DNA from 2 places in the Desulfofundulus luciae genome. Region 1 is predicted to be linked to the other one. Evidence: riboswitches for the same ligand, from Rfam matches in the RefSeq annotation. Region 1 holds a riboswitch; the other holds the start of a gene.
What was found. A riboswitch is a leader RNA that binds a small molecule or an ion and turns the genes downstream of it on or off. The one in region 1 is predicted to bind cobalamin.
Positions count from the first base shown of each region.

Region 2: linked by a shared signal. The riboswitch ahead of J2Z49_RS09745 (S-layer homology domain-containing protein) and the one ahead of cbiD (cobalt-precorrin-5B (C(1))-methyltransferase CbiD) in region 1 are both predicted to bind cobalamin.

Region 1 is NZ_JAUSUX010000027.1:9,859-14,980, reverse strand. It holds gene J2Z49_RS12650 (histidinol-phosphatase) at 1-612, shown strand, start outside; gene J2Z49_RS12645 (DnaD domain-containing protein) at 681-1,457, shown strand; gene J2Z49_RS12640 (ATP-binding protein) at 1,477-2,217, shown strand; cobalamin riboswitch at 2,221-2,494, shown strand; gene cbiD (cobalt-precorrin-5B (C(1))-methyltransferase CbiD) at 2,623-3,726, shown strand; gene cbiE (precorrin-6y C5,15-methyltransferase (decarboxylating) subunit CbiE) at 3,708-4,370, shown strand; gene cbiT (precorrin-6Y C5,15-methyltransferase (decarboxylating) subunit CbiT) at 4,327-4,932, shown strand; gene cobI (precorrin-2 C(20)-methyltransferase) at 4,922-5,122, shown strand, end outside.
Region 2 is NZ_JAUSUX010000015.1:11,324-16,445, reverse strand. It holds gene J2Z49_RS09750 (S-layer homology domain-containing protein) at 1-540, opposite strand, end outside; gene J2Z49_RS09745 (S-layer homology domain-containing protein) at 703-2,319, opposite strand; cobalamin riboswitch at 2,634-2,912, opposite strand; cobalamin riboswitch at 3,085-3,369, opposite strand; gene J2Z49_RS09740 (sensor histidine kinase) at 3,557-5,122, shown strand, end outside.

The DNA of each region.
Region 1 (5,122 bases):
GCCCGTAGCCAACTGCATAACCGGAAACTGAAAATAAAAGCTGGTCTAGAAGTTGGCTATGAACGGGGCTGTGAGAAAACCATTGAAAAAATCTTAAATAATTATCCCTTTGATTATGTACTGGGTTCCATCCATTGCCTTGAACACCAATCCATATCATCCTGGGAGGAAAGCCGGATCTACTTCTCCTCCCATACTGCGGAAGAGGCGTGCGGTGAATATTTTCAAGTCTTAAAGGAAGCCGTGGAAAGCAACCTCTTTGACTGTATCGGTCACCTGGATCTTTATCGACGCCACGGAGAACGCCTCCTGGGTACAACCCTGGGAAATGCCCATAAAGGAATGGTCGAACCGATTCTTAAGGAAATGGCACGGCGAAATATGGGTCTGGAAGTAAATACCTCCAGCCTGCGGCGGGGACTGACCGAATTTCATCCCAGCCGGGAAATCCTCTTACAGGCCCGGGAATGTGGCGTTAAAATATTCACCGTGGGCTCCGATGCCCACCGGCTTTCTGATCTGGGAGCGTATACAGACCAGGCGGTATTAATGTTAGAAGAAATGGGGCTCGCGGTGTATACATTTATTTCTCGTCAACCTTGCCCCCTCTAACGGTTTTTTTTGCCTGGACAAACTTCCTCCCTTACCATAAAATATTCACTAAGCGGGGGAGGAAGAGCATGATGAATGGCAGAACGGTGAAAAGATACAGGGAGGGAAACATTACCGCTGCCTTTGGTGCCGACCTGTTGCTCCAGGGCACTACCGCCATCCCGAATCTTTTACTCCGGTTGTACCGTCACCTTGATATAAACGACGAAGAAATGATTCTTCTCATTCAGCTTCTCCGGTTGCAGGTAGAGGAAAAGAACCTGTTTCCTTCCGCCTCCACCCTGGCGGCATGCACGGCCCAGGATGTAACCCGGGTGCAACAAAACCTGAACAGGTTAATAGAAAAGGAAGTGCTGGCCGTAACGCAGTATTATGACGAAAGTAAAGATCAGATCCTCAGTGGATATGACTTTGAACCGCTGTTAGAAAAGCTCTCGGAGATCTGGGCCAGCATCAGGGTCAAGGAAATTGAACGTACCCGCAGCCTGCTGGAAAAAAGGCCTTTAGAGACAAAGGCGCAAGAATTTGCCCTGCTCATCCGGGCCTTTGAACAGGAATTCGGTCGGCCTGTTTCCCCCATGGAGGTCGAACAGATCCGCCAGTGGACCGAGGAACTGGATCCCACGCTGGTCTTGGAAGCTTTACGCCGGGCCGTCCTGATGGGCAAGCATAATTTCAAGTATATTGATAGTATTATTCTGGAATGGAAGAAGAACAACCTGCGTACCGTTGAGGAAATAAACGCCTATGACGCACAATTTAAGAAACGGCGTTCAGGTAAACAGCCCCCCTCAAAGGTGGATGAACGGAAGAAAGCACTTTTGAAAACGCTATACCTCAGTTAATTAGAAAGGATGCCGGCCAGTGAAGGCCTGTCCTGTATGTGAGGATCGGGGTGTGGTGATCAAAAACAACGTGGCCGTTCCCTGCCCGTGTAACAAGCAGAGGGCCCTGGTTAACCGTTTTAAAGAAGCAGGGTTACCGGAAGGTTTACGTAACCACACCTTTGACAAATTTAACTTTAAGTATTATTCGCGATTGCGGGTAGATCCGGAACGCAAAATCACTTATTACGAATCGGCCCGGCGCACCTTTCAGGCGGCGCAAGACTTCGTTCGTAATTTTAAGAACGACCGGCATATCGATGGTCTGTTGATTACCGGCCCCGTGGGCAGTGGAAAAACATTCCTGGCCGCCTGCATAGCCAACGCCCTGTTGGAAACCGAAGTGCTGTTATTGTTTGTGGTTGTACCGGACTTGCTAGATCGCCTGCGTTCAACTTATGACCAGAACCGCCAGGGTGCAGATTATTCGGAAAAGGATCTCCTGGATGCGGCAAGGGAAGTGCCCCTTTTGTTTTTAGACGATCTGGGAGCCCATAATTATACCGAATGGACCAAAAATAAACTTTATTCGATCTTAAATTACCGCGTCAACCATCGTCTCCCCGTAATCATTACCACCAACATCAGCCTGGAAGATTTAGGCGAGTATTTGGGAGAAAGAACCACTTCCCGCATTTGCCAGATGTGCTGGCCTTACCGGTTACCGGTTGAAGATGACATTCGCATGGTCCAGCGCAGGGAAAGGCTCCGGGAAGGTTAAAAACTAAATATGTGCGGGGCAGGTCCCCAACGGGGGATAATAGGGAAGACCGGGGAGCAGGTGGACCTGCTTAAGCCGGCGCGGTCCCGCCACTGTAACCGGGGAGGAACCCGCAAGGTGCCACTGGCCTAGCACTCACTGATGAGCTGCTACATCCAATGGGACGCTTGTTCATAACGACACGGTTTAACGATGTCACTGGTGAGTGCTGGACCGGGAAGGCGCGGGCATCCAAAGATCCGGAAGCCAGGAGACCTGCCTGCCCCTTTCACTGGAACATGTCCTTTACCAAAGGGCAAAAAGCCAGTGGCAGGCCTTTCTATCTTCGCGCGAAAGATAGCAGGCGTAAAGACTCTCCACACGCCCCTACTTTTGCCGGGCGTGTTTTTTTCAGGGGGAAACAAGGTGGCTAAGCCTTTACGAAACGGGATTACGACAGGAGCCTGTGCCGCTGCGGCTGCCCGGGCTGCCACGGAGTTGCTTTTTCACGGTATAAAACCTGATCAGGTTACTTTGGTCAACCCCATGGGCCAGCCCTTAACGGTGCCCATTCACCAGGTAGAGGCAATACCTGGCGGTACCAGGGCAGTGGTGATTAAAGACGGAGGGGATGATCCCGACGTTACTCATGGTCTGCCCGTTGTGGTCGAAGCCCGCCCCGCCCCAGAGGGAATTCGCCTGTACGGGGGGCCTGGAGTAGGGCGGGTAACCAAACCGGGGCTGGCGGTGGCCGTAGGCGAACCGGCCATTAACCCCGTTCCCCGGCAAATGATTAAGGAGGCTGTGGCCGGCGTTCTCCCTCCCGGATGGGGAGTGGAACTAATGATCAGCGTACCCGGGGGGGAATTGGTAGCCAGGCGCACCCTGAACCCCCGTCTGGGAATTGTGGGGGGGATATCCATACTGGGAACCACAGGCATAGTCCGGCCCATGTCCGAGGAAGCGTTTAAGGATTCCCTGCTGCCCCTTCTGGATATGGCCAGGGCAGCAGGCTTTGATCAGGTGGTTCTTACCCCGGGACGATTGGGAATCCAGACAGCGGTGGATAGATACGGATTCCCGGCCGAAGCTGTGGTGGAAATGAGCAATTTCGTAGGTTTTATGCTGGAAAACTGTGTGGAAAAAGGCTTTTCCGGCGTTTTGCTCTGGGGGCACCACGGAAAGCTTTTAAAGGTGGCTGCCGGCATTTTTCATACCCACAGCCGGGTTGCCGACGCCCGGCGGGAAACCCTGGCCAGTCACGCCGCCCTGATGGGTGCAGACAGGGGCCTCATCGCACGCATTATGGAAGCCAGCACCATTGAAAGTGTGGTAGAGTTGCTGACGGAACACAATTTCCTGTCTGTTTACCACCAACTGGCCTGCCGGGCCAGCCAGCGGGCCATGGAGTACGTCCACCACCGTTTAAAGGTGGGAACAGTCTTTTTGACCCTGGATGGCAAAATCCTCGGTTGGGACCGTCAGGCACGGGAAATCGGGAGGGCGCTGGGATGCCGCGAATTAAGGTAATTGGCGTAGGACCGGGCAACCTGGATTATCTCACCCCTGCCGCTCAAAGAGCTTTGGCCAGCGCCCGGGTACTGGTAGGCGGCCAGCGCCACCTGTCCTATCTGGCCCGGGAGGAACAGAAAACTTTTGTAATTAAAAATAATCTTGCGGCCATGGTGGATTTCATCCGCTCACACCGGGAGGAAAAGGTAGCCGTTTTAGCTTCAGGTGATCCTGGACTGTATGGAATTTTGAATTACCTGCGCCAATATTTCACCCCGGAGGAATTGGAGGTCATCCCCGGAATCAGTTCGGTGCAACTGGCCTTTGCCCGCCTGGCCATGCCCTGGCATGATGCGCTGATCTTGAGTGCTCACGGAAGGCCCGTCGAGGACCTGGTTAATCTGGTGCGCTACCAGGGGAAGATAGCCCTCCTCACCGGCCCGGGAGCTCCACCCAACCACATCGCCAGCCTGCTCGTGAAGGCGGAAATAGCTGATCGAAAAGTTTTTTGTTGTTGTAACCTGGGTTATCCAGAGGAGGAAATCCTGGAAACCACACCCGGTGAACTGGCCCGCCGGGACTTTTCCGGGCAAAATAATTGCGTTATGGTGATCATTGATGAAAAAAGCTTGGCCCTATGTGACTCCGGGGATTCCCGATGACCTGTTTATCCGGGGGAGTATCCCCATGACCAAGGAAGAAATTCGCGCCGTCACCCTGGCCAAGGCCCGGCTGGGACCGGGCCAGGTGGTGTGGGATATTGGCAGTGGCACCGGCTCCATTGCCATCGAAGCAGCCCGGCTAATCGGTGACGGCATCGTTTATGCCGTAGAGCAAAAGCCCGCGGCACTGGAGCTGATCCGGGAAAACATGCGTCGCTTTGCCCAGAAGAACATCCAGGTGGTGGAAGGCCGTGCCCCTGAGGCACTGCTCCAGCTCCCGCCCCCCCACCGGGTATTTATCGGCGGCTCGGGCGGCCAGTTAGGGGAGATAGTCCAGTTGCTGGCGGAAAGGCTTGCTCCGGGGGCAAGACTGGTCATCAACGCCCTGACCCTGGAAACACTAACCCGGGCCCTCACTTTGCTAGGCCCTCCCTGGGAAAAAGAGGTGGTGCAGGTTTCCGTAACCCGCACGGTATCCCGGGGCCATTATCATCTGATGCATGCTTTAAACCCTGTGTGGATCATCACTGCCCAAAAGGAGGGGGGTGAGGGTGTTGGGTAAGTTTTACGGCATCGGCGTTGGTCCCGGGGATCCGGAGCTGCTCACCCTGAAGGCCTACCGTGTTTTACAAGAAGTGGATGTAGTGTGTGTACCCAAATCGGCCTCCGACCGGGAAAGCCTGGCCCTGTCTATCATCAACAAGGTTATCAAGCGCCAGTTTACAACCATGGAGTTATCCTTTCCCATGTCC
Region 2 (5,122 bases), on a different contig from region 1:
GCTTATAATGTAATCCCTGGTATAAGCAGCGTTTATAACGCTCAGCTTACCCGCCCGGCCCAGCAGGTCAAAGGCCGGCAGGTTGCTGAAAAGGCTGTAAGCTCCCGTATCAAAGCCGTTCTCCGTCTGCCTGTTTTTCAAGATCTCCACAAGCTGATCGGCCAGATCGCTTCGCCCCAGCGCCTGCATGGCAAGGAGGTCCTGGGCCAGGATCTTGGCCGGAACATTATCTGGCTGTGAAATATCGTTATAAACAGCGTTTATAACCGCATCATTTAGATTTTCACCATTATACACCCAGGAAGCAACATCAACACCGGCCTGCTTTAAGACATAAAGAGCATAGGAACCCACCCCATACTCCGAATTATTGATTCCCTTCTGGATGTATTCATTGTACAGAAACTGCACGGCATTGTTGGCCGGTGAGCCGGATACCCCGCTGGCGCCGGCATTTACCGCCGGTGTCAGCAGGGTTGCGGCCATGACCAGAACCAGTAACAAACTCAGCTTTTTAACCGTCCTTTTATGGTGATACAACGCCCTGACCCCCTTACGATGTTTTTACTCTGAAAACAGACTTTTCCACTTTCTTTCACTACTGTACCTTCTTTAGGCAGCATGGCCGCCTCATGTAACACCGCCCGATTTAACCCGGCAGATTGTCCCTTCTTTACCCTCCCGGGCCTTTTCGATACCTCCTTACAGCACATCAGCCAGGCGCAAAAGCATGGCGGCCGCTTCGGCCCTGGTGACCTTTTTCTCGGCCCGGAAAGTCCGGTCGGGATAACCACCGGCAACCCCCTTGGCGTAAGCCACCCCCACGGCCTCTTTCGCCCAGGCCGGAATTTGATCCGCATCGGCGAAATCCAGCTCTTTCGGCGCCACCTCCCCGCATTTCTTTTCAATAATCCGGGCCATAACGGCGGCCAGTTCGGCACGGCTTACCGGTTCCTCCCCTTTAAAAATAAGGGTGCCGTCCGGTTGCGGGTAGCCGGAAATGAGCCCTTCCCTCAATGCCACGGCCACGGCCTCATGGGCCCATTGGGGAACATTCCGGCTATCTTTAAACTTCCGGTCGAACACAAGCAGGTCTTGCCGGGAAGCCACCGCCGGCTTTAGCAGGCGCACCATCATGGAGGCTATTTCATAGCGGGTCACCTGCTCTTCGGGTTTAAAGGTACCGTCTGGATAACCCGACGCAACCTGTATTTGAACCAGCCTGTTGATGGCCCCTTCCGCCCAGTGACCTTTCAAATCCGTAAAACTGGCCACCATACCGGGTTGCGCTTGCCGTCCGGATTCCTCCTGAGATCCAGGTTGTGGCTGTGTTGCCTGGCTTTTCGCCTTCGCTTCCAGCGCCAGGCACGCCCAGAGCACCCAGGTGGCATCCATGGCGTTTCCCGACGTACCGAAGCTCCCATCGGCGTTCAATGACTTATTCATCAGATAATCAACGGCACTCTTCCCCGTGCCGCTTTTCCACGCCGCCGGGTCCATACCCAGGGTCTTCAGGGTCACAATTACTTCCGCAGTATCGATCACCGGGTCGTCCATACCGGCCACAAAGCTGCCGTCTGCCTTCTGCTGTCTTTGCATCCAGGCCAGGCCGTTTTTAATGGCCTCCTGCACCTGAGGATCTTTCTTTTCCGGGTCCAGGTAGTGCAGCACCCTCACCGCCTGGGCCGTGGCCATGAAATCGGCGTAATAGGCATTACCATCCAGCGACCCCCAGCTTCCGTACTGAGGATTTTGTGCCTTGACATACTGTTTTTCCAGGATATAATTCCTGGCCAGGCCGGTGTTTATCTGATCCATTAACCCGGCCCTGCTTAAAAGATCAAAGGAAGGCATGTTGCTGTAGATGCTTAACGGCCCGATGTCTTCAAATCCTTCGTCTGTCTGCCTGTTCTTCAAGACCTGCAGCAACCGGCCGGCCAGATCCTTTTCTCCCAGCGCCTGCATGGCCACCAGATCCTGGGCAAGCTGCTTTGCCCGCACTTCAGCCGCTTTATCCAGATCATCCCTGACCGCCTTCAGCACTGCCTCCCGGAAAGTCACTCCCTGGTGCACCCAGGCTCCGGCGTCAACACCGGCCTGGCTTAGCACATAAAAGGCATACGAGCCCACACCCACATCCGAGTTAATCAACCCGTTTTTTAAATAGTCACGATGCAGGAATTGCACTGCCTTATCCGCCAGGGGTGAAACTGCCGCTTCCACCCGGCCCGGTACCCCAAGCGGCACCAGCAGACCGAGGAATAAACAGACCGTTGCAACCAGGGCTGTTAACCGCCCGGCAAAGTGATGGGTTTTCATAAGAACGTCCTCCTCAGAAAGTAGATTTTAATGTTTTGTATAGGGAACGAACGTTCCCATAGGTAACTCCTTTGTAAAAACTTTTTATTTAAACCAACCGGCTAATTTTAAAAAGTAGCCCGGCCTGACTTAAAGCCGGATATATATTTACTCCTGAAAGGAGAATGGGTTAACGATGTATAAAGGCTTGTTACCTGTGCATACCCCAGGCCTCGCCGTAAAAAAAACCCCCATCTACCCGGATGGAGGCTCAATCCTCGCAGCAAAATCATGCCACGACAAACTTAACCACCCCCCGTCCGCGCAGGTTGGTCTGGTTGTCCCGGTAACGGGCAGGTCTCCTGGCTCGGGTTCACCGGAGCTCCACGTCTTCCCATCCAGCACTCAGCCATGTTATGGTTTCCTTCGCCGTAACCTTATCGTAGCAGTAACCAATTTCTATCAAAGCAGAAAACAATCTCACTGAGTGCTGGACAGTGACTTTGCTGTGGAGTCCCTCCCCCTCACAGTGGCGGGACCGCGCCGGATTTGCACCGGCTTCCCTTTTCACCTTTACCCCTCGGGGTAAAAGCACCCGTTCCGGTATGAAGTTGTCCTCAGGCAGCAGGATATTAAATCATTTGTCGCTATTTAATTGAAAGGATGCAACACCCTAAAACAAATAACCCCGGCCTGTCAGAGACCGGGGTTTGTTTACACTGGCTGCAGCCCACCGTAAAGTGGTAAGGCTATTACCGGCACAAGCCCCTGTTCCCTGGGAGGCTTTCCGTGCCGCGCGCCCGGGCAGGTCTCCTGACTCATGGGTCATCGCCTGCTTTCCGCCTTCCCAGCCCAGCACTCACCAGTGACATTGGCTAAACAACCATGCTGTTACATCATTCACTGTAGAACAGGGTACCCTTAAATGTAACAGCCAATCAGTAAGTGCTGGGCCAGTGGCCCTGTGGAAAGCCGCTACCCATTCACAGTGGCCCCACCGTCCAGGATTCGCACCTGGTTCCCTTTTACCCCTGCCTGATTGACAGGGGAACCCGGACACGACTATGCGGTTGAATCCCTTTACATGAAATAGTAACACATTTCTGATAAGTTGTCCATAGAAAAATGACGATATGTTAGATTTAGCTTTTAGCTGCATACACCCCATAACTTCCAGCCCCGCCTGTACTGGTGAGTGAACCTGTGGTATACTAATTGTCGGACAGGTCGATTAAACAGTTAGAAAGGGTGACCTACCGTGACCTGGTCTTTGGCCCTTACCCTAGCGTACAGATTGAGCATGGTGGCCACAGCGGCCTTTATTCTTTCCCGCATGCCCGCCCTGGGGCGTATTTTATCCCGGCAGCTCACCCCCCGGGACAAGCTGCTGTTGACTCTGGCCCTGGGTGGTATGGGCATTGTGGGTACTTACGCCGCCGTGCCCATCCACGGCGCCCTGGCCAACTCCCGGGTGGTGGGGGTAATGGTGGCCGGTTTGCTGGGCGGGCCCCTGGTGGGGGCCGGGGCGGGCCTGATCGCCGGTTTCCACCGTTACCTGCTGGGTGGTTTCACCGCCTTTTCCTGCGCCCTGGCCGCCGTGGCCGAAGGGGCCCTGGGCGGGCTGGTGCAGCACTACTACCGCCGCGGCCCCATTCCCTGGCATGTAGCTTTACTGGCCGGGCTGGCGGGAGAAACATTGCAAATGGCCATTATCCTGGCCACCGCCCGTCCTTTCGGCGAGGCCTGGGCACTGGTGCAGATCATCGGCCCGCCCATGATTATAGTCAATTCCATCGGCGTGGCCATTTTTATGGTCATTGCCAAAACCGCTGCCGAGCAGCGGGAACGCATCGCCGCCTGCCAGGCACAGCAGGCACTGCGCATTGCCACCCAAACCCTGCCCTATTTACGACACGGGTTGAACCGGGAGTCGGCTGAGCAGACGGCCCGGATTATTTATAATTCCGTCAAGCTGGCCGCCGTGGCCATCACCAACGGGCAGGAGATCCTGGCCCATGTGGGCCGGGGGGACGACCATCATCACCCCGGGACTCCCATATTGACCAGTGCCACTTTAAAGGCGCTGGCCACCGGAGAGGTTCAGGTAGCCCAGACCAGGGATGAAATCGGCTGCCAGGAAAAGAACTGCCGCCTGGCTTCGGCAGTGGTGGTGCCACTGAAAAGGCGGGAGGTAACCATAGGCACTTTAAAGCTTTATCATGACCGGGAAAACTGCATCACGCCGGTAGACCTGGAACTGGCCCGGGGGTTGGCCCACCTGTTTTCCACCCAGCTGGAACTGGCCGAAGTGGAATCCGAAGCCCGGCTGCGTGCCCAGGCGGAACTGAAGGCGCTCCAGGCCCAGGTGCACCCCCACTTCCTGTTTAACGCCTTAAATACCATTGTCTCCCTGGTACGCACCAGGCCGGACAAGGCCCGGGAACTGTTGATTAAACTGGCCAGCTTCTTCCGGTACAGTCTGCGAAAGGATGATGCTCCCATTCCCCTGGCGGAAGAACTGGCCCATGTGGAGGCCTACCTGGCCATCGAGGGAACACGCTTCGGCAACAAGCTACAGGTAATCCAGCTTGTTGATCCCGCAGTTTTAACCTGCCCCGTTCCCGCCTTTACCCTGCAGCCGGTGGTAGAAAATGCCATCAAGCACGGCCTGCAACCCAAGAGGGAGGGTGGGAGGATAAAAATCATAGCTAAAGAACAGCCTGAAGAAGTGATAGTCACCATAGAAGATAATGGTGTGGGTATCTTCCCGGAAGAACTGGATAAAATCCTCCTGCCCGGCTACGGGCGCGGCCACGGGCTGGGA